2 regions of the Rahnella sp. 1L-D-7-B-C2 genome follow, and region 1 is predicted to be linked to the other one. Evidence: predicted binding sites of a transcription regulator. Region 1 holds the regulator's gene; the other holds the start of a gene.
What was found. Region 1 encodes Fur, which represses iron uptake genes when iron is present. Its sites were predicted from a motif close to ATAATAATGAGAACNACTATCAA; they were not measured.
Positions count from the first base shown of each region.

Region 2: a site for Fur is predicted at 6,295-6,317, ahead of AC0Z7K_RS21510 (TonB-dependent siderophore receptor). Genes of this name have one in related genera too.

Region 1 is NZ_JBXAVQ010000001.1:649,857-665,725, forward strand. Features, by position in the region: gene kdpB (potassium-transporting ATPase subunit KdpB) at 1-1,590, shown strand, start outside; gene kdpC (potassium-transporting ATPase subunit KdpC) at 1,613-2,206, shown strand; gene kdpD (two-component system sensor histidine kinase KdpD) at 2,261-4,960, shown strand; gene kdpE (two-component system response regulator KdpE) at 4,957-5,646, shown strand; gene AC0Z7K_RS02945 (PadR family transcriptional regulator) at 5,636-6,367, opposite strand; gene pgm (phosphoglucomutase (alpha-D-glucose-1,6-bisphosphate-dependent)) at 6,540-8,183, opposite strand; gene seqA (replication initiation negative regulator SeqA) at 8,208-8,756, opposite strand; gene ybfF (esterase) at 8,995-9,783, shown strand; gene ybfE (LexA regulated protein) at 10,039-10,320, shown strand; gene AC0Z7K_RS02970 (methyl-accepting chemotaxis protein) at 10,399-12,063, opposite strand; gene fldA (flavodoxin FldA) at 12,483-13,010, shown strand; gene fur (ferric iron uptake transcriptional regulator) at 13,325-13,780, shown strand; gene AC0Z7K_RS02985 (beta-N-acetylhexosaminidase) at 13,925-15,869, opposite strand, start outside.
Region 2 is NZ_JBXAVQ010000021.1:1,897-17,765, forward strand. Features, by position in the region: gene AC0Z7K_RS21490 (LysR family transcriptional regulator) at 1-596, shown strand, start outside; gene AC0Z7K_RS21495 (ABC transporter substrate-binding protein) at 645-1,583, opposite strand; gene AC0Z7K_RS21500 (LLM class flavin-dependent oxidoreductase) at 1,593-2,690, opposite strand; gene AC0Z7K_RS21505 (ABC transporter substrate-binding protein) at 2,899-4,014, shown strand; gene AC0Z7K_RS21510 (TonB-dependent siderophore receptor) at 4,126-6,258, opposite strand; gene AC0Z7K_RS21515 (YebF family protein) at 6,502-6,873, opposite strand; gene AC0Z7K_RS21520 (NAD(P)-dependent oxidoreductase) at 7,091-7,987, shown strand; gene AC0Z7K_RS21525 (isopenicillin N synthase family dioxygenase) at 8,198-9,211, shown strand; gene AC0Z7K_RS21530 (HlyD family secretion protein) at 9,212-10,261, opposite strand; gene AC0Z7K_RS21535 (MFS transporter) at 10,309-12,039, opposite strand; gene AC0Z7K_RS21540 (MarR family winged helix-turn-helix transcriptional regulator) at 12,228-12,686, opposite strand; gene AC0Z7K_RS21545 (VOC family protein) at 12,937-13,350, shown strand; gene gap (type I glyceraldehyde-3-phosphate dehydrogenase) at 13,462-14,472, opposite strand; gene AC0Z7K_RS21555 (GlxA family transcriptional regulator) at 14,551-15,528, opposite strand; gene AC0Z7K_RS21560 (transglycosylase SLT domain-containing protein) at 15,738-15,869, shown strand, end outside.

The DNA of each region.
Region 1 (15,869 bases):
GGCGAATCTGCGCCGGTCATCCGTGAATCCGGCGGTGACTTCTCCTCGGTGACAGGCGGGACGCGCGTACTCTCCGACTGGCTGGTGGTGCAATGTTCCGCTAACCCCGGCGACACCTTCCTGGATCGCATGATCGCTATGGTCGAAGGTGCGAAACGTCGTAAAACGCCAAACGAAGTGGCACTGACTATCCTGCTGGTGGCCCTGACGCTGGTCTTCGTGCTGGCAACCGCCACGCTGTATCCGTTCTCGCTGTTTAGCGTCGACGCCAGTCATGCAGGCATTCCCGTCACCGTGACCGTGCTGGTCGCGCTGTTGGTGTGTCTAATCCCGACCACCATTGGCGGTCTGTTGTCTGCTATCGGCGTGGCAGGGATGAGCCGCATGCTGGAAGCCAACGTGATCGCCACCAGCGGCCGTGCGGTGGAAGCCGCCGGTGACGTGGATGTGTTGTTGCTGGATAAAACCGGCACCATCACGCTGGGTAACCGCCAGGCATCGCAGTTCCTGCCCGCCCCTCAGGTGACGGAACAGGAACTGGCCGATGCCGCGCAGTTATCTTCACTGGCTGATGAAACGCCGGAAGGCCGCAGTATCGTGGTCCTGGCAAAACAGCGCTTTAATCTGCGCGAACGCGACATTCATTCGCTGAATGCCACTTTCGTTCCCTTCTCGGCGCAAACCCGCATGAGCGGCGTAAACGTCGGCGACCGTAATATTCGTAAAGGCGCGGTGGACGCTATCCGTCGCCATGTGGAATCCAACGGCGGCACGTTCCCGAAAGCCGTCGACGGGCTGGTAGAAACCGTGGCGCGTAAAGGCGGTACGCCGCTGGTGGTTGCTGAAGGCGCGAAAGTGCTGGGCGTGGTCGAACTGAAAGACATCGTTAAAGGCGGCATCAAAGAACGTTTCGCCGAGTTGCGCAAGATGGGCATCAAGACGGTGATGATCACCGGCGATAACCGTCTGACCGCAGCTGCCATTGCCGCCGAAGCGGGCGTCGATGATTTTCTGGCTGAAGCCACGCCGGAAGCCAAACTGGCGCTGATCCGCCAGTACCAGTCGGAAGGCCGTTTAGTGGCCATGACCGGCGACGGGACCAACGATGCCCCGGCGCTGGCGCAGGCTGACGTCGCGGTGGCAATGAACTCCGGTACGCAGGCAGCGAAAGAAGCCGGGAACATGGTGGATCTGGATTCTAACCCGACCAAGCTGATTGAAGTGGTGCACATCGGGAAACAGATGCTGATGACCCGCGGCTCGCTGACCACGTTCAGTATCGCCAACGACGTCGCCAAGTATTTCGCCATCATTCCGGCGGCATTCGCGGCCACCTATCCACAGCTGAATGCTCTGAACGTGATGCACCTGACCTCACCGTCTTCGGCCATCATGTCGGCGGTCATTTTTAACGCCCTGGTGATTGTGTTCCTGATCCCGCTGGCGCTGAAAGGCGTGAGCTATAAGGCCATGAGCGCCGCGTCGCTGCTGCGCCGTAACCTGTGGATTTATGGTGTGGGGGGGCTGCTGGTGCCGTTTGTCGGTATCAAGATTATCGACATGATTCTGACCGTTTTACACCTGAGCTGATTGATTAATAAGGAAGACCATTATGTCTGTTACACGTATTGCGTATGTTCGCCCGGCTCTGGTGATGACCGTTCTGCTGACGCTGGCGACCGGCGTGGCCTATCCCCTGCTGACCACCGGCGTTTCCGAACTGGTGTTCAGCTCGCAGGCGATGGGATCGCTTATCAAAGACGGCAGCAACAAGGTGATAGGGTCAGAGCTTATCGGGCAGAATTTTACCCGCAATGAGTACTTCTGGGGCCGTCCGTCAGTGACGTCCGATACGCCGTATAACCCGATGGCGTCGGGGGGCAGCAATCTGGCGGCCAGTAATCCGGCACTGGATCAGGCGGTGAAAGACCGCGTGATCGCGCTGCGTAAAGCCAATGCGCAAAGCACCGCCCCGGTGCCGGTCGATCTGGTCACTGCCAGCGGCAGCGGGCTGGATCCGCAGATATCCATAGAAGCAGCGCAATGGCAGGCACAGCGCATTGCCAGCGCACGCGGCTTGCCACTGGCGCAAGTGGATAAATTGATTGATGATAATACATCATCACCACTGATAGGTTACCTCGGCCCGACCGTGGTCAACGTGCTGGAACTCAATCAGGCGCTGGATAAACTGAAAGCCCATTAATTTAGCCAAAATAATTCGGGTCGCAGGAAGGCGGCCCGAAGTATGAAGGATAATATGACAGAAGATAACCGCCCCGATCCTGACAGCTTACTGGCGCTCGCCAACGAAAAGCCGCGCGGGCAACTGAAGGTCTTTTTCGGTGCCTGTGCGGGCGTCGGGAAAACTTATGCCATGTTGCAGGAAGCGCAGCGGCTGCGCGCCACCGGCCTCGATGTGCTGGTCGGCGTGGTGGAAACTCACGGGCGGCAGGAAACGCAGGCGCTGCTGCCGGGGCTGACATTGTTGCCACCCAAACGCATTCACCACCGCGGACGTCAGGTGCAGGAGTTTGACCTCGACGCCGCGCTGGCGCGCCGCCCAGCCCTGATCCTGATGGACGAACTGGCGCACAGCAACGCGGCCGGTTCGCGCCATCCTAAACGCTGGCAGGACATCGAAGAATTACTCAATGCCGGTATCGACGTGTTTACCACCGTAAACGTTCAGCATCTCGAAAGCCTGAACGACGTGGTCAGCGGCGTAACCGGCATTATTATTCGTGAAACCGTCCCCGACCGTCTGTTTGATGACGCCAGCGAAGTGGTGCTGGTGGATTTACCCCCCGACTCCCTGCGTCAGCGCCTGAAAGAGGGCAAAGTTTATATTCCCGGTCAGGCTGAACGCGCCATCGAGCACTTTTTCCGTAAAGGCAATCTTATTGCCCTGCGCGAACTTTCACTGCGCCGCACCGCCGATCGCGTTGACGATCAGATGCGGGAATACCGCGACGATCAGGGCGTCAACCGCGTATGGCACACCCGCGATGCGCTGCTGTTATGCATCGGGCACGGCGGCGGCAATGAAAAGCTGGTCCGCGTTGCATCACGTCTGGCGGCGCGCCTTGGCTGCGTCTGGCACGCTGTGTATGTCGAAACGCCACGTCTGCACCGCTTGCCTGAAGGCCAGCGCCGCGCGATTTTGCATTCACTGAAACTGGCACAGGAGCTGGGCGCTGAAACCGCCACGCTCTCAGAGCCGCACGAAGAACAGGCGATTTTGCGCTATGCCCGCGAGCATCGACTGGGCAAAATCATGATGGGCCGCCGCCGTGAAAAACGCTGGAAACCCGGTGGCAGCTTTGCCGACAAGCTGGCAGATATCGGCCCGGATCTCGATCTGATTATCGTCGGGCTGGAAGATTCCCCTGCCACGCCGGTGCGTAAAGAGCAGGATTCACGCACGTTCGCCGACCGCTTCAGCCGCCAGCTGTGGGGCTGTTCGCTGGCTGTCGCACTGTGCGCGCTGATCACCGTACTGGCACAGTGGCTTATCCCGGCCTTCGACCAGGCCAACCTGGTGATGGTCTATCTGCTCGGGGTGGTGATCGTCGCACTGTTTTATGGCCGCTGGCCGTCGGTGCTGGCGGCGGTGATTAACGTCGTCAGTTTTGACTTATTCTTTGTGCAGCCGCGCGGCTCGCTCGCCGTCACCGACGCGCAATATCTGGTGACTTTCGGCGTGATGCTGCTGGTCGGTATTCTGATCGGGAATCTCACCGCCGGTGTACGTTATCAGGCGCGCATCGCCCGCCATCGCGAAAAACGTGCACAGCATCTGTATGAGATGTCGAAAAGCCTCAGTCAGGCGCTGACGCCGGAAGCCATCGCACAAACCAGCCGCCACTTTATTTCCTCCAGCCTGCACGCCAAAACCGCCATTCTGCTGCCGCAGGAAAACGGCGAGCTGGCGCAGCCTGCCGGAGAAGTAACGTCGATTGTGGTGGACGACGCCATCGCGCGCTGGAGTTTTGATAAGAAACTGCCCGCCGGTGCGGGCACCGATACCCTGCCCGGCGTGCCGTATCAGTTGCTGCCGCTGGTGGCGTCCGGCGGATCCTGCGGGCTGCTGGCGGTGGAGCCCACCAACATTCGCCAACTGCTGGTGCCGGAACAGCAGCGTTTGTTGCAGACATTTACCGTGCTTATCGCCAACGCCCTCGACCGCCTGCATTTGGCCGCCAGGGCGGAATCTGCACGTCTGGAAACCGAACGCGAGCAGCTGCGCAACTCACTGCTTTCGGCTCTCTCTCACGATTTACGCACGCCGCTCACCGTGCTGTTCGGGCAGGCGGAAATCCTGACGCTGGATCTGGCTTCAGAGGGCTCAAAACACGCCCCGCAGGCCAGCCAGATCCGCCAGCAGGTACTGAGTACCACGCGGCTGGTGAACAATTTGCTGGATATGGCGCGCATTCAGTCGGGCGGGTTTAATCTGCGCAAAGAGTGGCAGTCGGTGGAAGAGATCACCGGCAGCGCGTTGCGGATGCTGGAACCGGTGCTGGCCAACGATAATATCGAAATCGATTTACCGGCAGAAATGGTGCTGGTGAACTGCGATGCCAGCCTGATCGAGCGGGTGCTGATCAACCTGCTGGAGAACGCCCATAAATATGCCGGGATCGGCGCAACCATCGGTATCAAAGCCACGCCGCTGGAGGAATGGCTGGAGATCGAAGTCTGGGATAACGGCCCCGGCATTGCGGCGGGAACCGAGCAAAGAATCTTTGAGAAATTCGCGCGCGGGAATAAAGAATCGGCCATTCCGGGTGTAGGGTTGGGATTAGCCATTTGTCGTGCCATTATTGAGGTGCACGACGGCCGGATCTGGGCAGAAAACGGTCCGAACGGCGGTGCGCGTTTCCGTTTCAGGCTGCCGCTGGAAGCGTTGCCTGATATGGAGAATGACATGGAAAAAGACATCGGCGAGGCCCCGTGACCGCATCCCCCATCAATATTTTGATTGTTGAAGACGAAAAAGAGATCCGCCGCTTTGTGCGCACAGCGCTGGAGGCGGAAGGCTTACGGGTGTTTGAAAGCGAAACATTGCAGCGCGGGCTGATTGAGGCCGGCACGCGAAAACCGGATCTGATTATTCTCGATCTCGGTTTACCGGACGGTGACGGCCTGACCTATATTCGCGATTTGCGCCACTGGAGCGCCATCCCGATCATTGTGTTGTCGGCACGCACCCGCGAAGAAGACAAAATTGCCGCGCTGGATGCCGGTGCCGATGATTTTCTCACCAAGCCATTTGGCGTCGGTGAACTGCTGGCGCGGGTTCGTGTGGCGCTGCGCCGTCAGGCAAACAGCTCGCAGGAAAGCCCGCTGGTCACGTTTTCCGATGTGACTGTCGATCTGATTAACCGTCGCGTACAGCGTAACGGTGAGGACTGTCATCTGACGCCGATCGAGTTTCGCCTGCTGGCCGAGTTGCTGGCAAACAGCGGCAAAGTCATTACACAACGTCAGTTACTGAGCCACGTCTGGGGCCCGAATTACGTCGAACACAGCCATTATCTGCGCATCTACATGGGGCATTTGCGCCAGAAACTGGAGGCCGACGCCACCCGTCCGCGTCATTTACTGACCGAAACGGGAGTGGGTTATCGCTTTATGCCGTAGGGGCTTCGGTGGCGTCAGTGTCGGTTTTAACCGGCGCAAATTCCGCTTCGATACTCTCTGCCGCCTGCTGCAAAATCGCGCTTACACGCAGTACCTGCTCCGGCGTTAAATCATCACGCATCATATTGCCGCGCAGCGCGTGTTTCAGCCGATGCATGGTTTCATGGATGCCTGCCGCCAGATTGTTTTCCTTCGGTCGGGTTGCACCGGCCAGACGGGCAAAAATCACATCCACCGCATCCTGATGCTGCGCCAGCTCAGTTTTACCGGCTTCGGTTAACTGATAGCTTTTGCGGCCATTTCCGGTGGCCACGGCTTCCAGAAAATCTTGTTCTTCCAGCAATGTGAGCGTCGGATAAATCACCCCCGGACTTGGCACATACAGGCCAGAAGAGGCTTCTTCGATGGCTTTGATTAACTCATACCCATGACTCGGTTTCTTCGCCACCAGCGCCAGCAGAACGCGGCGTAAATCACCATGCTCAAACAGACGATGCACACCGCGTTCACCGCGAGGACCGCCCCGGCGACCTTCGCCACGACCACCGCGACGTTCACGACCTTCTTCACCACGTTCTTCACCACGATGACGGCCGTCACGACGTAAAGCATGACGCTCGCTGTGACCACTCACTTCTGACTCATGACGGCAATGGCCGCGATGCCCCTCTTCCCTGCTACCGTGACCACGATGACGGCCTTCAAACATTTTGCTAAACATATTTTATGTCCTATTTAGATATATCGAATTATTTCGATATATCTAAATTAGATCGAATTTCAACATCTGGCAAGCCTGAACGTGAATTTAGATATATCTTTTTTATTTCGTAAATCGCAGGCAAAAAAAAGCGCTGAATAATCAGCGCTTTTGATGAGATAAAGAAACAGGCTTATTTGGCGTCGGCGAGCACTTTGCTGACGATTTCTACCGCTTCTTTCTCGATTTGCTCACGATGTTCTGCACCGAGGAAGCTTTCACAATAGATTTTGTACGCTTCTTCTGTACCGGACGGACGTGCCGCGAACCAGCCGTTTTTGGTCATCACTTTCAGACCGCCGATCGACGCGCCGTTGCCCGGTGCGTTAGTCAGACGGGCGGTGATCGGGTCACCGGCCAGCGTATCCGCTTTCACCTGTTCAGGGGAAAGTTTAGACAGCGCGGCTTTCTGGGCGTGAGTCGCAGGCGCCTGGATACGGTTGTAGCTTGGCGCACCAAAGCGGGCGGCCAGCTCGTTGTAATGTTCCTGCGGATTCTTGCCGGTCACCGCGGTAATTTCCGCAGCCAGCAGGCACATGATGATGCCGTCTTTGTCAGTTGACCACGGCGTGCCGTCAAAACGCAGGAAAGAAGCCCCTGCGCTTTCTTCGCCACCAAAACCGAAGCTGCCGTCAAACAGACCATCGACGAACCATTTGAAACCGACCGGGACTTCGACCAGTTTGCGGCCTAAATCTTCAACAACGCGGTCAATCATTGCGCTTGAGACCAGCGTTTTACCGACGGCGACGTCTTTGCCCCACTGTGGACGATGCTGGAACAGGTACTGAATCGCCACGGCCAGATAATGGTTAGGGTTCATCAGACCAGCAGGCGTCACGATACCGTGGCGGTCGTAGTCAGGGTCATTGGCGAAGGCCAGATCGAATTTATCACGCAGTGCCAGCAAACCGGCCATTGCGGATTCAGACGAGCAGTCCATACGGATCACACCGTCGTGGTCGAGATGCATGAAACGGAAAGTCTGATCGACGTGATCGTTCACCAGCGTCAGATCCAGTTTGTAATGCTCAGCAATGCGCTTCCAGTATTCAATACCGGAGCCACCGAGCGGATCCACACCCAGTTTCAGACCGGCTTTCTGAATCGCGGCCATGTCGACGATTTCAGTCAGGCCTTCGATAAACGGCTGAACCAAATCCTGTTCAGTCAGATGACCACTTTTCCACGTCTGATCCAGAGACTGACGCTTCACACCAGCGAGTTTCGCCGCCAGCAGTGCATTAGCGCGTTTCTCGATAACCGAGGTCAGATTAGTATCTGCCGGGCCGCCGTTGGTCGGGTTATATTTAATGCCGCCATCTTCCGGTGGGTTGTGCGACGGGGTGATGACGATGCCATCAGCCAGTGCGCCGCCCTTGCGGTTATGGGTCAGGATCGCGTGAGACACCGCCGGAGTGGGGGTGAAACCGTTGTCTTCCTGCACAATGACGTCAACGCCGTTGGCCGTCAGCACTTCCAGCACGGAGATAAATGCCGGTTCGGACAGCGCATGGGTATCTTTCCCCACGTAGCACGGACCGGTAGTGCCCTGCTCTTTGCGCACTTCGGCGATCGCCTGAGCAATTGCCAGAATGTGCGCTTCATTAAAGCTGTGACGCAACGAACTACCGCGATGGCCGGACGTGCCGAATTTCACCGCATGCGCGGTGTTTTGTGGGTCCGGTTGCAGAACGTAATATTGTGACGTTAACTGCGCCACATTAATCAAATCGCTTTGCTGAGCAGGTTGCCCTGCACGGGGGTGATTAGCCACTGGCGCTTCTCCCTGACGCTGAAATTAGAGGGTGCCGCACACTTTGTCAGTCAGTTCCGCCGGGAACTGCATGAGCTGCATGATGTGTTCGATCATGCTGCGTTTGCGACCTGTGTTGGTATTCGTGATAACCCAATACGGCGTTCCGGGAACGTGTTTAGGCTTGGTATGGATGCCGTTTTGCAGCAGCGTTTGCTGGTCACCGGCAAAATAAGTGCGCGTGCGGCCGGTCAAAGAGTCGGTCGCAGCAGCAAATTCTTTCGCGTTCAGGCTGTACAAGGTCGACAGAATCAGCATAAAGCGATTCACCGCTTTGGTCTGCTCGGCGTATTCATCGGAAAGCAGCAGTTCGCGAACGGCGCGGACTTTATCACGCGACGTCGGTGCCGCAGCGGCAGCCGGTTTTTCCTGAACAACGGTGCCCGGGATGTTAGCCGCTGGCGCGGCAGGTGCGGTCTGACCGGCAGTAAACTTCAACATACGGCGCAGAATATCAGACGCACTTTCACCGATAGCTTGTGTGTGGCTGGCAATGTAGCGGTAGAGTTCTTCGTCAACCTCAATAGTTTTCATCTTTATCCAGTACTGTTTTTCTACTTAATTTGTTCAAAAGGATTATACAAATTTCTACGCGTTTACAAACAGGGAATCGTGCCGCGAAGCAAAAAGCAGCATTATTACCTTTCGCTGCATGCTGGCCCCGGCCTGTTGTTCTCCACGTAGTAAAATCCCGCTCAGGCATCTGGCAGAAAACTTTCTGTTTTAAAAATTATCCGCCACTCATGATAACCTAATGAGATTGTTTATCTGTATGAACTTCGCCATGAAATTACATTATCGCCTGCAAGAACCTGAAGTCTCTGGAAGCACAGCCCTGCCGGTTTTGTTAATCCACGGTTTGTTCGGAACCCTTGATAATCTGGGCGTTCTGGCCCGCGACCTGAAACAACAGCATAGAGTGTTGCAGGTAGATTTGCGAAATCACGGTCAGTCCGGACGCTCGGATGAGATGTCTTACGCCGCGATGGCGCAGGATTTAGTGGAGACGTTAGAAGAAGTCGGTTTCCAAAAAATCATCGTTATCGGCCACTCCATGGGGGGAAAAGCCGCGATGGCGCTGACGGCGCTTATCCCGGACCGCATCGAAAAGCTGATCGCCATTGATATCGCACCGGTGGATTATCACACCCGCCGTCACGACGAAATTTTTGCCGCGATTAATGCCGTGACCACCGCCGGAGTACGCGATCGCACGTCTGCCACCGCCTGCATGCAAGAGCATATAAAGGAAGATGGCGTGATCCAGTTCCTGCTCAAATCCTTCCAGCAGGGAGAATGGCGTTTCAACGTGCCGGTTTTGATGAGTGAGTACGATACGATTATCGGCTGGGAGAATGTGCCCGCGTGGGATCACCCGGCCTTATTCATTCGCGGCGGCCTGTCGCCGTATGTGCAGGACGCCTACCGTGAAGATATTGCCCGCCAGTTCCCGCAGGCAAAAGCCTATGTGGTCGCCGGAACCGGTCACTGGGTTCACGCGGAAAAACCTGACGCCGTGCTACGCGCTGTGCATCGTTTCATCGATTCGCCTGAGGTTTAACATCCTGGGGATAAATTGTGCAAAAAGTCTGCACAACTTCAGAAGTTATCATGAAATCAGGGCAATCAGGCGTTGTGAACTCCTGGCGCGCTAGGGTATGATTGCGCGCTATAATTTTGCCGCCCCGTTTCGCTCAGGTCGAGTGGCGGGGGGTGAATTGGGTCAGGGTTTCTTAGCCCGAAATGTGTGAAACGCTCGTCAGGAATCGGCTTGCCGTTTTCCGATGTAAAAACTTCCCTGGTTGTACCGCTACCTATGGCAAAAGAACAACTGGATCGCACGACGATTGATCTGTTCGCAGATGACCGCCGTCCGGGGCGTCCAAAAACAAATCCGCTATCCCGTGATGAACAGCTCAGGATCAACAAGCGCAACCAGTTACGCCGCGATAAAGCGAGCGGCCTGCGTCGTGTCGAGCTGAAAATGAACGCCGATGCTGTTGATACACTCAATAAGCTGGCAGAAGAACGCAATATCAGCCGGAGCGAATTGATTGAAGAGATGCTGCTGGCGCATCTTAACGGTCATGAAGGCTGATTAAAAACGGGTAACCTTTTCAGGCTACCCGTTTGTTTTTCTACTTATACTGCTCAACGTGTCCCTTCACTGCATTACTCAGAACGTTTCCCAGTTTTCCGAACTTTTCGCAGAAATCATGCCCGTATCCGGTCGTAACAACGGCGCAGAAATCATTCCCGCAGGTTTTGACCCGACGCGCGTGACGCTGTCTCGTAGTTTGAACGTCGCAACGGCGTTATTGAGCAATGCGGCCTGCTCTTCCAGAGAAACGGCGGCCTGAGATGCCTGTTCCACCAGCGCGGCATTTTGCTGGGTGACGCTGTCCATCTGCGTGACGGCCACAGCGACCTGGCTGATGCCTTTGCTTTGCTCATCGGAGGCAGACGCGATTTCCGCCATGATGTCGGTGACATGCGTAATCGAGCGCACCACTTCGTTCATGGTCTGACCGGCGTTCTCCACCAGTTTGGATCCGCTGTCAACGCGGGAAACCGATTCGCTGATGAGCTGCTCAATCTCCTTCGCGGCCTGCGCGCTGCGCTGTGCCAGATTACGCACTTCGCTGGCGACCACGGCAAATCCGCGCCCCTGTTCACCTGCGCGCGCGGCTTCTACCGCAGCGTTCAGCGCCAGAATGTTGGTCTGGAAGGCAATGCTGTTGATGACCGAGGTTATCTCAGCAATTTTCTTCGAGCTGCCGGAAATATCTTTCATGGTACTGACAACGTCGGCCACAATGTTGCCGCCTTTGCGGGCGGTGCCAGACGCTTCAATCACCAGCTGGCTGGCGTGATGGGCGTTGTCGGCGTTATGTTTCACCGTTGCGGTCAGCTCTTCCATGCTGGCTGCCGTTTCTTCCAGCGCCGAGGCCTGCTCTTCCGTACGGGAAGAGAGATCGTTATTGCCGGCAGAAATTTCGGACGCTCCCTGATAAATGTTGTTGGTACAGTTGCGGATGGTTTGAACCGTGTTCACCAGGCTGGCTTGCATGATGTTGAGTAACGGGATCAGCTTACCGGCACAGTTTTTACCAAACTCTTCCATTTGATTTGTCAGATCACCGCTGGCAATCAGTGCAAACTGATCGCGGATCTTATCCAGCGGTTTCACCAGCGCCATAACAAGATAGCGGTCAGTCAGCAGCAGAATAATCAGACCAATGATGAACGCTGTAATCTGAATCACTTTGCTGACGTAGGTCAGATGGTTAGATTCCGTTTGCGCCGCGCTGAAGTCCACGGCAATCTGGCCGCTGACTTTTTGCATTGCCGCGCCAAAATCACGGCTCAGCGGCGGAACGGTGGTGTTCGCTAACTGATTGTAGACATCGATATTTTTGTTGCTGGCAGCCTCAAACAACGGGTTGACGCCCTGGGCGACAAGACTTTCCCAGCTGGCAAGCAACTCCTGAACCGCAGATTCTTCCAGGCCCGGATGTGGCGCAGCTTTAAATCCCGCCAAAGCCTGAGTCAGGCCATCGAGAGACTGTTTTGCGCTATCAAAAATTTCCGGCCCTTTGGTCGGATCGGCCTGAAGCTGCGAGACGGCACGGCTCAAACGGGTGACGGTACGAAAATACTGATCATTTCCTTTGCTGATCAGCGCCATGTTGTTGACGAGTTCGGAACTGTTCCTGGTGTTTTGGGTCAGTGTGTTAAGCGAGCTGACGGTGTAAAGCGATACACCGGCCCACATGACGCAAAAAACGCCAAGAATGGCTAATAAAGCGGTCCTGATGGTAATGTTTTTCAAAAACTGCACGATATGCCTCTCTCGAAACATGACTGTTTCTGGTCTGAGGATTGAGGGGGATGCGGAGAATCAAGACATGTAACCAGCGGGCGGGTGCCTCTGGACATGTTTGAACACCTCTCCGGGCATCGATTTCTTTATTATGTTGAGATTGCTCTCGCATCATCTATCGGCTGAGCGTGCTTAAACTTAAGGAGTGCGTCGGACTATTTCTTCACTTTGCTTTTAACCTCAATACCTTTGAGGTTAAACACAGACATTCAAAAGACACGAAGGCGATAACACTTAAAAAGTTTGGCCGATAAACTTATTCGTCAGTTAAGAAGGCGCGCAGAAGCATATTCTCCGCCACGCGAGTTTGCTATTATCAGCGTTATTATTGCCTGCAATGTAGGGCTTATCATTGAGAACAAGAGGTTAGACATCTTATGGCCGTAGTAGGAATCTTCTTTGGATCCGATACAGGTAACACCGAAAACATCGCAAAAATGATCCAGAAACAACTGGGTAAAGATGTTGCTGAGGTGCATGACATTGCGAAGAGCAGCAAAGAGGATCTGGAAAAATTCGATATTTTGCTGATCGGTATTCCAACCTGGTATTACGGTGAAGCCCAGTGTGACTGGGATGACTTCTTCCCTAGCCTGGAAGAGATCGACTTCGAAGGTAAGCTGGTTGCGCTGTTTGGCTGTGGCGATCAGGAAGACTATGCAGAATATTTCTGTGACGCACTGGGCACCGTGCGCGACATCATTGAGCCACGCGGCGCGGTGATTGTGGGTCACTGGCCAACCGAAGGCTACCACTTCGAAGCCTCAAAAGGTCTGGCCGATGATAAACACTTCATCGGACTGGCGATTGACGAAGACCGTCAGCCTGAATTAACCAATGAGCGCGTTGATGCGTGGGTTAAGCAAATTACAGAAGAATTGAGCCTTTCAGAAATTATTGGCTAAAAACCCTGTTGGCCCTGAGGATTTATTCTACAATTGAAGGGCCAAACTATTACTGAAATTAACAATTTAGCCACAACAAAATTGTTACTTTCCGTAGTATCAAGGTACACTGAGTTCATCTGTTTTTTCTATCGATCAAGTCGTTGCATTATCTGGTGTGACTGGCATTTAGTGATCTTTATTAACAGGCAATCGTTTAGGGGATCGGCACACTTCCGTTAAACGAAGGATCCTAAACGAACAATTTTGTGCCGCTGATGCCACAGGCTCCATGCCTCAACTTGATTAGCACATAGTAACAGGACTGAATCCGCATGACTGACAACAACACCGCACTGAAGAAAGCCGGCTTAAAAGTCACGCTTCCGCGCCTTAAAATCCTGGAAGTGCTGCAAGCGCCGGAAGGTCATCACGTGAGTGCGGAAGATCTGTACAAACAACTGATTGATATGGGTGAAGAGATTGGTCTGGCGACGGTTTACCGCGTTTTGAACCAGTTTGATGACGCCGGTATCGTGACCCGTCATAACTTCGAAGGCGGCAAATCCGTATTCGAACTGACCCAGCAACATCACCACGACCACCTGATCTGCTTAGATTGTGGCCGCGTGATTGAATTCCGCGACGAATATATCGAAGGTCGTCAGCGTGAAATCGCTAAGAAACATGGCATCAAACTGACCAACCACAGCCTGTACCTGTACGGTCACTGTGAAGCAGGCGATTGCCGCGAAGATGATTCTTTGCACAATGATAAACCCGCGCAGTAATCTGCCCGGTTCGGCGAAGTTGCCGTCAACGTAAAGACTTAACTAACCGCTGAAAAGCGGTTTTTTTTGGCCTACGCGATGAACATCAGATGTAAAAAACCCCGGAAAACCGGGGTTTTGTTTTTTAGCCTCAGGCGGTTTCGCTTAAAGCTTATCTGTCACCGGCTCTGCACGGCTGAAGCGTTTACCATCCGCAGACGCGGAGCGTACCCAGACGTCACCGGTGATTTGCGGTTTTTGAACATCATCATAACGCTGCCATTGCTTGCCACCGTCGACGGAATACTCTATCGCCAGCCCGGGCAGCGACGTATTCGCCTGAAGTTTTCCGCCGTTCACCTGCGCGCCCGGCACAGGCAGACGATAAGCAACGCCTGCCGCATCCATTTTCGGTAACTCTCGCTGCCCCATCAGGTTGGCGAAGCGCAGCCAGTCGGTGTGCAGTGCTTTGGTATCGACGTGATGAGTTTTACCACCGGCGAATTCGCGTCCTGCCTTATAATCCATTTCCCAGTTTGCCCGGTGCCAGGCACGTTCTGCCAGCGGCAACAGTCGCGGATAGATCATGTATTCCATCCGGTCATCGGTACGCACCACTTCGCTCCACAGTTGTGCGGAAATCCCGTACGCGCCCGGCCAGGGTTTGTCACTTTTCGCCTCGAAAGCGTTACCGTCACGATCGACAGAGGTTTCAGCATTCTGCGGCAGGTTATCCGGTGCGAAGCTGAAAACTTTCGCTTCATCGCTGTAACGTGTACCCCAATAGAACCCCTTTTCCAGCGGAGTCACTTCGTACGGGAAGTCGAAGTAAACGTAATCCGGATTCGAAATTGTCACTTCGAAGCCTTTGTTCGCCCAATCGTTTACTGAGTCGAAACCGCCCCAATAGAGCGTATCCCAGAAGTTTACGCCGATACGTTTAGTGGCGAAGGAACTGGCATCTCTGGCATCTTTCAGGCCGTCCTGCCATGCCTGCATTCTTTCGATACCGTGGGCATTCACCAGCTTGCTGACTTCCATTGCGAAGTAACTTGGCAGATGCTCAACGTCCGCGACTTTGCCGGAAGAAATCATTGCCTGACAGACCTGTGACTGCGCCCAGGGTTTATCCTGCTTGCTCAGATCAATCACGCCTTTTGCCGGATCGATCTTACCGTTTTTATCCTGATAGCCCGGACCGAGGAAGATGTTTTTCGCCTCGTCACCGCCAAAATGCCAGGTGCTGAGCGGCTGTCCGGCCTCTTTGTGCATTTGGGCGATTTCGCCAATCACTTTATCTGCAAAGCGTTTGGACGATTCCATACAAGGGTTCAGATACCCGTGGCGATCATAGAACTGGACGCCGGTAGTATTTGAGGTGTCAGTCGGATCCAGCAGGCGGAACTCATTGGCTTCTTCCTCTTTACCCGCCGCATGCAGTTTTCGGTAACGCGCCTCCATTGAAATCACCGCCGCACGGGCGTGCGCAGGCATGTCGATTTCCGGGATCACGTTGATCTGACGCGCATTGGCGTACTTCACAATCTCGATGTAATCGGCACGGGAGAAATGCCCGCTGCCGTTGTTGTCCGAATCCGGGCCAGAACCCAACTGCGGCAACAGGCATTTGGTTTCAGTCAGGTCGTGACAGCGTTTACTGCCGATATCCGTGAGCTCCGGCAAGCCAGGGATCTCGATGCGCCAGCCCTCATCATCGCTAAGATGGAAGTGGAAAGTATTCAGTTTGTATGCGGACATCTGGTCGAGTAATCGCAGAACCGCGGCTTTAGAATGGAAGTTGCGGCCAACGTCGAGGAACATCGCGCGGTATTCAAAACGCGGTGCATCTTTGGCGTCCAGGCTGGCGATTTTTTTACTGCCATCGGCAGGCACTAAAGAAAGAATCGACTGTAAACCGTAGAACACGCCGGCCTGATCGAAACCGGTAACCTGTGCACCCTTCTCACCAATATTGAGAATATACGCGCCTTCAGTCGCCTGCTTTCCGCTGAATTTGTCTTTCTCAATGCGCGTAGTGATCGGATAGCCTTTGGCATTTTCAGTGATGCCCAGCAGCGCAAAGCGTTCGGTCACCGCGATCGCCGCCGGT
Region 2 (15,869 bases), on a different contig from region 1:
TGACCATTGCGGTGGTCGGCACCTTTGCAGTCGGCTGGTTGTTGCCAAGGCTGAAGGCGTTTCGCGAACAACATCCCTTTATCGAACTGAAAATTCTCACCAATAATAACGTGGTCAATCTGGCTTCTGAAGGCCTGGATTTCGCCATCCGTTTTGGCACGGGCACCTGGGCGGCGACCGATAACCGGCTGCTTTTCGACGCACCACACACCGTTTTATGCTCTGCAGAAATTGCCCGCCGTTTGACGGACCCAGAATCTCTGACCAAAGAAATACTATTGCGTTCATACCGTCCTGATGAATGGGATAAATGGATGAAGGCTGCCGGGCTGACACCGTGGCGGGCGACGGGCGCGGTGTTTGATTCCTCGCGTCTGATGGTGGAGGCCGCCATGCAGGCTGAAGGCGTGGCGCTGGTACCGGTATCAATGTTTTCCCGCGAGCTGGAGAGCGGAAATCTGGTACGGCCTTTTGCGACTGAAATCACGCTCGGCAGTTACTGGCTGACGCGGCTCAAATCTAAACGCATGTCATCCGCGATGCAGGTCTTCGACGACTGGATTAGCAGGGAGTTGCTGGTGGTATCAGAGCGATAGTGTCGAAAGGGAAAAGCACCGGCGGAGAACCGGTGCCGAAAAGCAGGATTATTTCAGCAGGAAAGAGTGATCAAACGTGCCGGTCACGTTGAGTGCAACGGGCAATAATCCCTGAGCGTGATAGAAATCCGCCGTTTGCTGTTGCTGTGTTTCGGTCGCTGGATCGATTGCCTGCCAGTAAGATTTGCGCCGTTCAAATGACAGCTTTGCCGCATCGAGCGGGAAGCCGATAATCTTCGCCAGCTTGCCGCTGTAGGCATCCAGATTTTTATACGCCCAAACCTGCGCGTCGCTCAGACGCTGGAGATAGTCGGCAATCGCCTCACGTTTGCTCTGATCTTTCAGCGCCGTATCCGTTGCCGCGAGGAAGCTGTTGCCCGACCACAGGCCGCGTCCGTTAACCAGAACCCGCAGATGATCCTGCGTTTCTGCAAACGCGGTGTAAGGTTCCCACGTCGCCCAGACGTCCACGGAACCTTGCGTTAGCGCCAGTTTGGCATCGCTCGGCGGCAGAAAGCGGAAGGTGACATCTTTGGCACTCAGCCCGGCAGATGCCAGCGCTTTCAGTGCCACGAAATGCCCGATAGATCCACGGTTGGTGGCGATACTTTTGCCTTTCAGATCGCCCGCCGTTTTAATCGGACTGTCGGGCCTGACCAGCAACGCGGTGCCATAGGCGTCCGATTTATCCACCGCGATAGCTTTCACCTGCGCGCCGGCAGCCTCGGCAAACAACAGCGGGGCATCTCCGATAATCCCGATATCCACCGCCTGCGCGTTCAGCGCTTCTGCCAGCGGGGCAGCGGCGGGGAATTCCGACCATTCAATTTTGTAAGGCAAATCATCCAGTTTGCCCGCTGCTTCCAGCTGTGCGCGCATATTCCCTTTTTGATCCGCCACGCGCAGTGTCACAGGTCCGGCAAATGCCGTAGATATACTGCCGATCAGTGACACAGCCAGCAGAAGATTTTTCACATTCAATCGCATTGTAATTCCTCAGACCAGACTGGCGCGGGCAGGTTGATGACTGGCCTGACGGGCAGCGATTTTCTGCTTCGTCAGCGGGATCAGGTGCTTGCCGTAGTCGACAGCATCATTAAGCGGATCAAAGCCACGGATCAGGAACGTAGTAATGCCCAGATCGTAATATTTGAGTAGCGCGTCGGAGACCTGTTCAGGTGTCCCCACCAGCGCCGTCGAGTTAGACCCGCCGCCGATCAGCCCCGCGATGCCGGTCCACAGGCAACTGTCGAGCCGGTCACCTTTTGCCACCGCATCCAGCAAACGCTGCGCCCCGACGCTTTGGGGTTTGGCCGCCAGCACCTGACCATTTTTCTCCTGCTGTGCTTTGGCTTTTGCCAGGATCTCCTCGGCCTTCGCCCACGCTTCTTCCTCAGTGTTGCCAAGAACAGGGCGGAACGAAATGCTGAAGTTTATCTCCCGCTGATGCGCTGCCGCCGAGGCTTTCACTGCGGCGACCGTTTCCGCGGCGCTTGCCAGCGGTTCGCCCCACAGCGCAAAGACATCAGCATGTTTACCGGCCACGCGGATGGCCTCTTCAGAGGAGCCACCAAAGAATACCGGCAAACGTTGCTGATGGGGTTTGATGGCTGAGAAGGCATTCTCTGCCTGATAGAATTTGCCCTGATGATTGAAACCTTTTTCTGAGTACCAGCTTTTTTTCAGGACATCGATATATTCATCAGTACGCTGATAGCGGCCAGACTTAGGTTCGAAATCACCGTCACGGCGCTGTTCTGCATCGCTGCCACCGCTGATGATATGCACCGCGACGCGGCCATCCAGCAGGTGATCGAGCGTTGCAAGCTTGCGTGCCGCCAGCGTGGGAGCAACAAACCCGGGGCGGTGCGCCAGCAGGAAGTGAATACGGGAAGTGTGTGCCCCTGCATGGGCAGTCACCAGAAAGGCGTCCGGCTGGTCAGAGGCGTAGGCCACCAGAATGCGGTCAAAACCCGCGTCTTCGTGGGCTTTGGCGAAATCGGCGATATATTGCTTATCAAAAACCGGACCGGTCGGCGGGATGATTTCAGACGCCAGCCGGTGGCCGATCATCCCAATAAATTGCACGCTCATGAGCTGTCTCTCCTCGGGTCAGAGGCCAGCGGAGGGGGGGCTGCGCTGGCAGGAGTTATCACCATAAACGGCTTATTACTATGTTAGAAATTCATTATATTGATAAGCTAATATTAAAAATGCGCATTAAAGAGACCTGTCCTGACGTTTGCGGTTCTCAACGATTATCATTATCATCCCCACATTAAAAATCCTTCACCGAGATACTATGCCTAAGTTCATTCCTTCGTTGTTGATCTCCTGCCTGCTGCTCGCTGGTGCGGTGCAGGCCAAAACGGTCACCGATATTTCTCAACGCACGGTTGAAGTCCCCGATAATCCACAGCGCATCGTCGTCGGCGAAAGCCGGATGTTATATACGCTGGCGCTGGTTCAGGACGGAAATCCTGCGCAGCATGTGGTGGGATGGCCGGGGGATATGGCGTCGCTGGATGCGCAGAGCTGGGCGATGTATCTGAAAGCCTTTCCTGACATCGGTAAGATCCCGCTGCTTGGGCAGAATAACTACACCCAGATGAACGTCGAGAAGGTTATTGCGCTGAAGCCAGATCTGGTGATTTTGCCCGTTTACGCCAAAAAGCAGGACGATCACGATGTGATGCAGGAAGCCCTGACCAAAGCGGGGATCCCGGTGATCTACGTTGATCTGCGTGTCGATCAACTGCATAACACGATCCCCAGCGTGAAGCTGTTAGGCGATGTCCTCAACCATCCCGAAAAAGCGGCGCGTTTTATCGCCTTTTATCAGCAGCATATGAGTCGCGTACAACAACGTATTGCTGCCTATCAGGGAAAGAAGCCTACAGTGATGTTGCAGTTGCATCTGGGGCGGCGTGAAGCCTGTTGTACCACGGTTTCTCACGGTAATCTGGCGGATCTGCTGGCGTTTGCGGGTGGCGATAACATTGCTAAAGGCGCGTTTAAAAGCGTGTATGGCGATTTAAACCCGGAAGCGGTGATCGTCGCAAATCCGGATGTGTATATCACTACCGGTATGGCGGGGCCTGAAGGCAAGCGAGTGTCGAATCTGATGCTGGGCCCGCAGGTCACACAGGAAGAAGCCGCGCAGAGTTTCCGTCAGGTGATGGATCAACAACAGGTGCTTTCCACGCTGAAAGCCGTGCGGGAAGGGCGTGCGTTCAGCGTCTGGCATAACTTCTACCTCAGCCCGTACCATCTGGTGGATGTAGAAGTGTTTGCTAAAGCGATGTATCCTCAACTGTTCAAGGATGTCGATCCGCAACAAACCATGAAAGATCTTTATCAACAGTTTCTGCCGGTGCCGTTCAGCGGGACTTACTGGAGTACGTTACCTGCTAAGTAACGGGTGAGGAAAAATGTAAAACGTATTACGAATAACGTAAACCGTAAAACCGGCACATCTCTGTGCCGGCTCTGATCAACTGATCAATCTTAAACGTCCGTTTCTTGCTTGTTAGAAATCCACCGCTGCCGAGAGCACCACATTGCGCGGTTCGCCTTCAATCACGCGTAAATTTCCGGCGCTTGAGGAGTAATACTCTTTATCGAACAAGTTATTTACGTTGAGCTTAATCTGGGTATGTTTGCCCAGCAGTTGGTTATCCCAGGCGATAAATGCATCGACTACGGTGTAATCCGGCAGCGTAAAGCTGTTTTCCGGGTCACCCGCACGGGTACCGACATAACGCGCACCGCCGCCTACGCGGAAATCTCCCGGCACGACTGACCAGCGCATCGTGTGGCTGAGATAAAGGCTGCCCATGTTGGTTGGCGCATTCACCAGACGATTACCGACGTTGGCAGAATTCACGTCATCTTCGGTGATTTCCGTTTTGTCGTAACTGTAGTTGGCGGTCAGATCCCAGTCTTTGGCTATTTCTCCATTAAGTTCCAGCTCCGCGCCGGTCGAGCGTGCTTTCGGAATATTGCGGGTTACGCCGTTAATGAAGACGGACATGTCTTCTTCATCAATGCGATACACCGCCAGCGTGGCATCCAGACGCGGTGAAATCTGCCATTTGGTACCCACTTCATAGGTGGTGCCGCTTTCCGGGGAGGCCACGTTGCCGTTGTCATCCACATCGGTGGAAGGCGTAAAGGATTTACTGTAGTTGGCGTAGAACGAGAGGTCGTCCGTGAGTTTGTAAACCACGCCCACCTGCGGCAGGAATTTGTCATCGGTATCATCCAGACTTTGGCTGGGATTCAAGAAACCGGATGTCTGCTTCTGGTTGTAATGCTGGTAACGCCCCCCGACTACGCCGATCCATTTATCGGTCAGATGAATACTGTCTTTCAGGTAGATGGATTTGTTATACAGCGTATTACGCAAATTGCTGTTGCTGTCGGAATAAGTGCTGCTGTTGGTAATGGGTTCAACGCCGTAGACCGGATCGTACATGTTAAACGTACTGAAGGTTTTGCCACGATACGAGTACTGCTTATAGGTTTCGTTTTTCTCGTAATCGACGCCAATCAGCAGGTCATTCATCATTCCGAAGATTTCCTGATTACCGATCCAGTCCCATGACGTATAGCTGGTCTGATGGTTGAATCCGCGATTAGCATCCGCACGGCGGGTCACGGCGCCGGTTTCGGTATTTACTGCGGTGGCGCGGACTTCATTGCTGTCATAACGGCGCTGCTGCCAGGCGTAGGTCAGACGGGTTTTCCAGTCTTCATTCAGCTGATATTCCCACGTGGTGTTAAGGCGCTTGGTTTTTCCCCAGGCGTGGTTAGCCAGTTCGTCAAGACGACGGTTATAGGGGATATCCAGTGGTTTGCCGTTGGAGAACACCGTCCCGCGATCGTAGGGAATGTCGTATTTGTATTCCTGATAACTGATGTTGAAACTGGCTTTTTCACCGAACCAGCTCAGCGACGGCGCGAGCAGGGTATGGGAATCGCTGCCAAAGTTGCGCCAGTAATCTTCATACTGTCGCTCGGCTATCATACGAAATGCGAAACCATTGCCCAGAGGACCGGTAACGTCGAGAGTTCCCGCTCCGCCACCAAATCCGCCGGTACGGCCACTGACGCGGGTATTCCACTCATACTGCGGTTTTTTGGTGATCATGTTGATCACGCCGCCGGGGTTTTGGATCCCATACAGCAGTGACGCCGATCCTTTCAGCACTTCGATATGATCAATCGTCGAATCAAACCCCAGCCCCTGATTGCTGCGCACGCCATCAATCAGAATTGACCCGTCACTGTTCGCCCCAAACCCGCGCTTCACGAAACCATCTTCCGTTCCGCCCAGCGTATTTCCCTGTGTGACGCCGCTGACAAACTTCATCGCGTCATCCAGAGACGTCACATCGTAATCCTGAATCATCGACTGCGTGACCACGCTGACTGACTGCGGCGTTTCATTCAGCGGCGTATCGTTTTTGCTGGCCGTCGAGCTCTGCGTTGCGCTGTAATCGGTGGTATCCAGCGCATTGGCTTGCGCATTCACGGTAATAGAATCTTCAGAAGGCTGCGTCGCCGCGAGGAGAGGCGAGCAGTGGAGAATAGCTACAGCAACGACGGATTTCTTAAATCCACTGAGGAGAGTCCCGCGCGGGACATGAGTGAAAGACATGTGAGTGATTCCCTGAAATAAAATACAACCAAGTAAATACAAATGATAACGGTTTGCATTCTAATTGGGGGATTTACGAAAGGAAACAAAAAAGGCTGATGACAATAATTACAATTATGGGTGGCGGGGGGGTTTAACTGGCATCGTCCTCCCCCTTCGCAGGGGGAGGAGCAAAGCAAACGAGAAACCGAAACTTTCTCGGTCAGCGGTGAAAAGCCGCAGATTGCGCGGCATCCGCATATCTCACTCTACCGTCGAATACTTAACATAATGATTCGAGCAGTTAAAATGCGCCACATACCCCAGTGTTCCATTCGGGCCTTTGGCAGTGAACGGAATGTGGTAAGTGCCTTTATCTTCTTTCGCATCATCACTGATGAAGCTCAACACCGGGACCGACGTGCCCATATTGTCTTTGTCGTTGCCCCAGTTCGGGATACGGTTTTCCATATAGTCACGGGTGACGGTGTCGATCGCATTGCTCTTGCTTATCTGTGCGCAAGCGCCTTCGGTTGAACGCTGCATCCACCAGGGGTATATGTAGACCGAGCCCAGCATCACGACCATCATCAGGAAAATGAATGAAATAATTCCGATCAAAACGACTTTACTCATAGTACTTGCTGCTCCTGAAAATCTTCGCCAAATCATAGCCTGCGCAGAATATTCAATGTTATTTAACGATTAGAAAGCGCGTATGTTACGCCAGTTGGTCAGCAGAGGTTAAGTACTATCAGCCGTTCTGTTGCATTCGGTTACAGAAGCCAGTCCCGTGGGAAACTATGCGGTGTTAGCCTTTTATCACAATCATTATTTGCACAAGGAGTCACACATGAGTCAGCAATCCACACTTCAACAACCGGTCGTCGCCGTACTGGGCCTCGGCGCGATGGGGCATGCCTTTGCCGCAAACCTGATTAAAAAAGGGTTTACCACCCGCGTCTGGAACCGTACGACCTCCCGCGGAGATGATCTGGTCACCGCCGGGGCGACGCGTGGCACGACGCCGCGGGAAACCGTTGAAGGTGCAGATGTAGTGATCACTATGCTATCCGATGGCAAAACGTCGCTGGAGGTCTATCAGGGGGATAATGGTTTGCTGGCGGGGCTGAAACACGGCGGCATCATCGCGCAGATGGGGACGCTGGGTGTGGAAGCAACCGACAGCCTGATCGCCCTGATCAAAACGCAGCGTCCGGACGTGGTGTTCATCGATGCGCCAGTGTCCGGCACGAAAGCGCCGGCTGAGCAGGCGCAGATTGTGGTGCTGGCCAGCGGCGATCGGGAAGCGGGTGCTGCCGTGGAACCGGTATTTGCGGCGATATCCAAAGCGACTAAATGGCTGGGTGAGGCGGGGCGCGCTTCAAAAATGAAACTGGTGGTAAATGCCTGGCTGATTGCCATGATGGAAGGGATTGCCGAAACCACGCAACTGGCTGAAGAACTCGGTTTTACCACAGATGACCTGTGGAACGTGCTGGAAGGCGGACCGCTGGCGGCACCTTATATTAAAGGTAAAATGGAGATGTTCAAAAGCGACGATTATACACCGCAAATGCAGCTGACGTGGGCGCTGAAGGACATCAATCTGGCGCTGGAAGCGGGTAGTAAACTGGATCTGCCGGTGATGAAACGCATCAGCGAAACCTGGCAGGGCGTTGTGAGTGCCGGCTATGGCGAGAAGGATCTGGCTGTGGTGTATCGTTACCTTGGCGATAAACAATCTTAATAAACCCAGAGCCTCTGGTGAATGTGATGACTGACGAATGACAGATCATCACATTCATTACTCATCACCTGTCATTCATCACTCATCATTCATCACCCCTCATTCATAACTTCGCAGTATAAATCAGAGCATCTGGCTATTGGTTATCCGTTCGGAGGCTGTGATAGCGTCTGGATAGGAACACTTTTTTCATTCAAAGCGGAGTGAGTGATGAGCCAGCCTTCCACGAATATCCCATTGATCGACTTCAGCCACTTTTCAGCTTCGCCGCAAAAGCGCGAAACGTTTCTGTCAGAGTTGCGCTACGCCGCCCGCGAGATCGGTTTCTTCTATCTTAAAAATCACGGCGTCGATAAAACCTTACTGAGCGATGTGCAGAACGCATCGCGCCAGTTCTTTGCCTTGCCGGAAGAAGAAAAGCTGGCCGTGGCGATGATCAATTCCTCACATTTTCGCGGCTATAACCGCGCAGCGTCGGAAATTACGCGCGGTCAGCCTGACTGGCGTGAACAGTTTGATCTTGGCGCTGAGCGACCGGAACTGCTGATAGATGACAACACCCCGGCGTGGGCCAGATTACAGGGTCCGAATCAGTGGCCGGAGGCGTTACCGGAACTACGGCCATTGTTGCTGCGCTGGCAGCGTGAGATGACCGCGATGTCATTGCGTTTGCTGCGTGCGTTTGCGTTAGCGCTGAAACTGCCGGAAGAGGCGTTTGATCCCCTGTATGGCGAAAAGCCCAATGAACATATCAAGTTGATACGCTATCCGGGGCGGCCTGAAGGCGAGGGGAATCAGGGCGTCGGGGCGCACAAAGATTCCGGTTTCCTCAGTTTCTTGTTGCAGGACGAACAGCGCGGATTACAGGTTGAAGTGGAAAAGGACCAATGGGTGGAGGCGTTGCCTGTGCCGGATACGCTCGTGGTGAATATCGGTGAGTTGCTGGAGCTGGCGACCAACGGCTATCTGCGTGCCACCGTTCACCGCGTGGTGTCGCCGCCTGCAGCCGGTGAGCGCCTCTCGCTGGCGTTCTTCCTCGGCGCGCAGCTCGACGCCGTGGTGCCGCTGTTCCCGTTACCGCCAGAGCTGGCGAAAGAAGCGCGGGGCGAGGCCAGCGATCCGCTGAATCCGCTGTTCCGCGATGTTGGTTTCAATTATCTGAAAGGGCGGCTGCGCTCACATCCTGATGTCGCGCAGCGTTATTATTCGGACGTCACGCGTTGATCAGTTTTGTGGCGAGTTGGCGGTATCGATACTGACCACTGTTGACATCCCAGGTCGCAGACGATCGCTTTGTGGCTGATCCGGTTCCAGCTCAATTCGTACTGCAATTCGCTGTGAGATTTTTGTGAAGTTACCTGTAGCATTATCGGCTTTTAGCACGCTGAATTCAGAACCTGCGGCCGGGGAAATTCGCACCACGTGGCCTTTGAAAGCGCGATCGTTAAGGGCATCGACCGTAAACGTCGCCGGTGTGCCGACGCTCATCTCCGCCAGCTGGCGCTCTTTGAAGTTGGCTGTCACCCAGACTACCTTCGGTGTGATGGACGTCATCTGCGTGCCTGCCGTCACATATTGCCCCATGCGGGCGCTGACCTCGCCGAGCTGTCCGTCTGAGGGAGCAACAATTCGTGTATGTTGCAGATTAATTTCTGCGACTTCCACTTTGGCCTGTGCGGCCTTTAAGGCTGCTGCCAGCGAGGCTTTATTGGCATCCACCAGAGCCAGATCCTGACGGGCGATATTCACCGAAGCCCGCGCTTTAGCCACGTTGGCTTTGGCCGTCAGCAAGGCGGCATGTAGTTCATCCCCGATGGTTTTCGACACCAGACCTTTCGCCAGCAAGGTACTGTTACGGCCGGTATCGAGCGAGGCTTTACTTTCGGCGGCTTGCGCACTTTGCAGTTCTGCTTCGGCCAGTTGCAAACTGGCGGCGCTCGACGCACGATTTTGCTCGAAGTTTTGCAGTGTCACCTGCTGCTGTGCGGCAGCGGCCTGTGCCTGCAACAATTCCTGCCGGTAAGTGCTGTCGTCGATCAGAAACAGCACGTCACCTTTTTTTACCGGCATAAAATCCTGTACTTTAACGTCAGTGATGTACCCTGACACCTGTGGGCTGAGCAGGGTGACATTGCCACGTACGTAGGCGTTATCGGTTGATTCTACCTGCGAATTAAAGGGAAATAATTGCCAGCTGTATAAAACCAACATCACGCCGACCACACCCAGGCACAGCACCACTATGATTGACGGATAACGAAATAGATTTTTCATCACTTTTCCTGCATTACTCTTTTAGTTCGATGATAGAAACGAATGACTTACGCAACAGCCTCAGCGGCTTCGCGCTTTTTGGTCTGGATCCGTCCGACAATAATGTGCGCGCAAAGGACGGCAAAGCAGCCCAGCGACATGTAAAACACCACCATGAAAACATCGTTATACGCCAGCAATCCCGCCTGTTGAGTCACTTTCAGACTCAGTTGCGTAACCGTCTCGGCATTGAGCTGTGCGCCATCGTTTAATGCCGGTTTCAGCAAATGGCTGTACTGAGCAAGCCGCTCAAGCACCAGCGGATTTTGCAGTGAAATCCCTTCGACCAGCACGCTCGAGTGAAACTTCTCACGCAAAATTTGAATTGTCCCGAGGAACGCACCGCCAACCTGTGCGCCAACATTTTGGGTTGAGAGAAACACCAGCACAAAACTGATGATCTGGCTCTGGCCGTATTGCAGCGCCCGGATAAACCCGAGCCACAGGGAGGTGGGCAGAAATATTGCCCCACCAAAGGCAACCATTCCCTGCGTCAGATAAAACTGCTCGGGGCGCGTATCCAGAGTCGAATGCGCATCCATCCACGCCGCCACGCCAATCAGTGCGATTGAGAACAAATGGATGTAAACAATCCGGTTGGCTTTATGAATAATGCTGACGAACACCAGCCCGGCGAACGTCGCGGCCAGAATGATGCAAAACAGCGTAATAAGCTGATCGTTGAGCAATCCAACCAGATTCAGAAAGCCCACCATGCCGGTGGTTTGCTCTGAAAGCAGCATTCGAACGAACAGCATTGAACCGGTAAACAGCAGCATTTCGGGAGTCATCAGCCAGCGTAAATCGATAATTGGATTCTTGCGTCGCAACTCCACCATAAATGAGAGCGTCAGCGCGATAATCCCGACGACCAGAACTTCACCAATCCAGTCCTTTTCCTGCCACCAGTAGTAGCGGCCCATGGTCAGCACGACCGACATACAGGCCACGGCGGTTGCGATCAGCGGGTAGCTTATCCAGTCCGTACGCTCGAAGACTTTCACGCGCGGCGGGTGAGTCAGCGGCAAAATCCAGATGATGGCCAGACAGATCAGCGACAGACCGGATTCCAGCATCGTCAGCTGGTGCCAGTGCCCGAGATCTAGCAGGTGCGGCGAAATGATGCGGGAAATCGGCAACGAAATCTGGCTGCCCGCCAGCCCAAAGCACAGTCCCGCTGTCAGCTTTTTCGCCGGTGGGAAAATCTCAAACATATAGAACAACGCCAGCGGCCCAAGCGATGCCATCGCCAAACCCATGACTGCGCGCACGGCCACGGCGGTCTGAAAATCATGGGTAAACATTTGCGCCATGGAGGCGACGGCAAAAAACAGCAGGCCGTATTCACCAAAGCGACGAAAGCCAAACTGGGTACGGATTTTATACAGCAGGATGGTGCCGGTCACACTGGTGGCGGTATACGCGGCAATCAGCCAGTAGCTTTCGACGTTAGAAATTCCAAGCGATCCCTGGATCCCAGGCAGATTTGATCCCACCAGATTGATCCCCAGCCCTTGCGTCATACCAATAATCAACGACGCCATGACGTATACACCGATACGTAATCGTGGGTAACGGGAGAGCCAGTCATGCACCTGAACGGCAAACGGGTGATGCGTTGAGGGCGGGACCGATCCGGCTTCGGTTGCTGGCGCGGGGGGCTCTTTTAGTGGTGATGCATCCCGTGTTGTTAATTCACCGGCATCCTGCCGGACATCTGAATCAGAACGCGTCGTCATCGTTATGCCTTATAAGTCATTACCCAACTAGCTTGTAGCTTGCTACATAATGTAGTGAGGCATTTCAAAAGTGTCTAGTTCAATTATTCATATCAGTGATATTTACAAATTCAAATAGGGAATAATCAATCAATTACAGAAGTGATTATTGCGGGTAAAAAGAGAGGGTAAGGAGAAAGAATCGCCACTTAAAGCGCGGCGATATTGGCAGTTATGGCGGCAAGAACGCCACGGGCAACGGTGATATTTTCTTCAGGGATGCCTTCCATCACACGGATTAATATGTCGTCAGTCATGCTGCGTACCTGATTGGCCAGATCGTTACCTGCTTCGGTCAGCACGATGTCTTTGGACCGACGGTCGTTTTCACCGGGGCATCGCTCTAATAGCCCTAGCTGTGCAAGGCTGTCAAACAGGCGTATCGCGGTCGGGTGTTCGACTTCCAGCAGTGCGGTAAGCTCTCCCTGCGGAAGACGGCCATTGGCCGCTTCCAGATGCAACAGGACCTGTCCACGGGCAAGTGTCAGCCCGATGGTTTTGAAACGGGCATCACAATAAGTCCGTAACTGGCGGCCAATATGGATGGTTTCCGGGAGGAAGCGCAGGGTAGGCGAAGCGGCCTCCGGTCGGCGGCGTAATGTAGTCAAAGGATCCTCACAGATGGTGCTTTTGATGGCGTCAGGTTAGCACGGTATGTGATATTTTCCACAAAAGTGAGGCCGCTGTTAACATTTTGAGACAACCGTAAGGCGCTGTCTGGCAGTGAAGAACCAGACAGCGGGGCGCTATTTTGGGGAGATGATATCCACGTGGGAGATATTGCATCGAAAATACACGAGTAGAACGGCATCAGATGTTCATCGGCAAACCATTCATCAATATTCAGGAGAAAATCGCATGCAACCTGTCATTAATATGATCACGCTGGGCGTTAAGGATTTAGCCGCCGCCACCGAGTTTTATCAAAATGGATTAGGATTTCCAAAAGTGGTGATTGATTCAGACAGCGTCAGCTTCTTTGAACTGGCGGGCGCGTGGTTGTCCTTATTCCCGTGGGATGAACTGGCCAGGGACGCGCAGGTCAGTGCTCAGGGGGAAGGTTTTCGCGGTATGGCTCTGGCACAAACCGTGGCCAGTGAAGCAAAAGTGGACGCGATTCTTAAACAGGCAGTGAAAGCAGGCGGGACGCTAATTAAACCAGGACAGAAAGTATTCTGGGGCGGATATTCTGGCTACTTCGCCGATCCGGACGGACATCTTTGGGAAATCGCCTATAACCCGTTTATGAAAATCGGGCCAAAAGATGAGTAATTAGTTACAACATACTTTCTGTTTCTTTTTAAAAAACAGCGTCGTCTGTAACTCTGATAAACACCGCCAGACGGCGGTGTCTACTTATAATGTCTGGCAGGAAAAGGGGGCTTATAATCCGCGTTTTTCCATCAAAACCGCCAGATCAACCAGACGATTGGAGAAGCCCCATTCGTTGTCATACCAGGCGAGGATCTTCACCAGTTTTCCGCCAATAACCAACGTAGAAAGGCCGTCGATAATAGACGAGCGCGGATCGCCACGATAATCACTCGAAACCAGTGGTTCATCGCTGTAGCCCAGAATGCCTTTGAGCGGGCCGGATTCAGCAGCTTGACGGAATGCCGAGTTGATTTCTTCTACCGTTGCTTCGCGTTTTAAATTAACTGTGAGATCGACGATTGAAACCACCGGTACCGGCACGCGCAGTGAATAACCCGTCATGCGTCCGGCAAGTTCCGGGATGACTTTCCCGATGGCTTTTGCCGCTCCGCTGGAATACGGAACAATCGACACTGCTGCCGCACGGGCGCCGCGCAAATCTTTTTCCGGCTGGTCATGCAGAGCCTGACTGTTGGTATAGGCGTGGGTGGTGTTCATCAGGCCATGTTCAATCCCGAAGGTTTGATGAAGAACCTGTGCGGCCGGTGCTAAACCGTTTGTTGTGCAGCTGCCGTTACTCACCACTTTATGTTTAGCCGGGTCATACTGATCGTCATTCACGCCCAGCACGATGGTAATATCGTCATCTTTACCCGGGGCGGAAATTATGACGCGTTTCGCGCCGCCGTGAGTGATATGCACTTCAGCCTTAGCTTTATCCGTGAAGAAACCGGTGGCTTCGATAACGATATCGACGCCGGTACTGCTCCAGGGAATAGCGGCCGGATCTCTTTCAGAGAATACGCGGATGCTTTTGCCATCGACCAAAAGCTGGCCTTCACCTGCTTCAACGGTAGCGTTCAGCGTGCCGGAAAGGGAATCATATTTAAGAAGATGGGCGAGAGTTTTACTGTCAGTGAGATCATTGATCGCCACCACCTGAAAGTCATCGCGACCGAGAGCCGCGCGCAGGACGTTTCGTCCGATTCTGCCGAATCCGTTAATACCAACTTTGACCATGATGCACTCCTTAGTTAGCGGAACTGCATTCAATGTAGCCTCAAGCTGGATTGGCGTAAATGACAATAAAGAATCATTTTACGCCAACATACGTGCGCAAAATCGTTCGCGATATTCAGTGGGGGTGAGTTGTAGATTACGCTCAAAAACGCGGCGCAGATTCAGGCCAGTGCCAAAGCCTGTCATGACCGCGATTTGTTCAACACCAAGAGTGGTTTGTTCAAGCCGCTGTCTGGCAGCATTCAGACGGACTTCCTCGACATACTTCGCCGGTGTTATTCCGGTTTCACGAGTAAATACGCGGGTGAAATTGCGCGGACTCATCGCGACGCGCTCTGCCAGTTGTTCGACAGAAAGATCTGCCGTGATGTTATCTGGCAGCCAGCTCTGGAGGTCTCGGATCGGGCCTTCTGCGGCCTGATTTAACAAATAGCGGCTGAATTGCGCCTGACTACCGGGCCTGCGCAGAAACATCACTAAATCCTGTGCCACGTCGCGGGCCAGATTGAAACCGTGATCGTCCTCGACCAATGCGAGAGTGAGGTCAAAACCTGAACTGACACCGCCGGAGGTCCAGACTGTACCGTCCTGAACGTAGATCGGACCGCGTTCAACCAGGACTTGTGGGAATTCTGATTGCAGTGTATCGAGTAAACGCCAGTGTGTGGTGGCATGGCGTCCATTGAGCAGACCCGTTTCCGCCAGCAGCATTGCGCCGCCGCAAATGGAAACAACGCGGCCGGCATGGGGCGCAGCCTTTTTTATCCACTGAACTACGTCGGAGCCTTCTTCTTTAGTCAGGCCTTTGCCAGTGATAAGGATGGTATCGCGTGGAATGAGTGGATCGAGATCGCATAAACGGTGATCAGCCAACAGGTTCAGACCAGAAGCGCCGTGAACCACACGGTGCGGTTGCGTCGTGGCCAGGGTAACCTGATAAGCTGGCGTTCGGGCGTCCTTAGACATCAGACGATTTGCCTGCATGAGGATATCGGCGATACCAGCTGCTTCGAACAACATGCCCCCGTCGGGGATGATAATCAGAAATGTATGCATGGCGTTAAAGGTACTTTTTGTACAAAATAAGTCAATAGTCTGTGCGTAAGAATAATGCCAGAGCAGGGCGCAACAATCGTCAATCTCTGAGAATTCGCATCTTGAAAAGAGGTTAAGTAGTCAAAAAAAAACCAATTAATACATGACCTTCAGAGACGATAACGGTATCTTGTTTTCGCCAATAATCCCTAATTTATTCCTGGTAATTCATGACTTCATTACTCAAAAATCCGTCTCGTTTATGCATGATTCTAATGCTGTTGATTTTGGCAGGCTGTTCCAGCAAACCGCATTATAAAAAATATGATTCTCACGCCTTTGACGATGAAATCGAATATGCT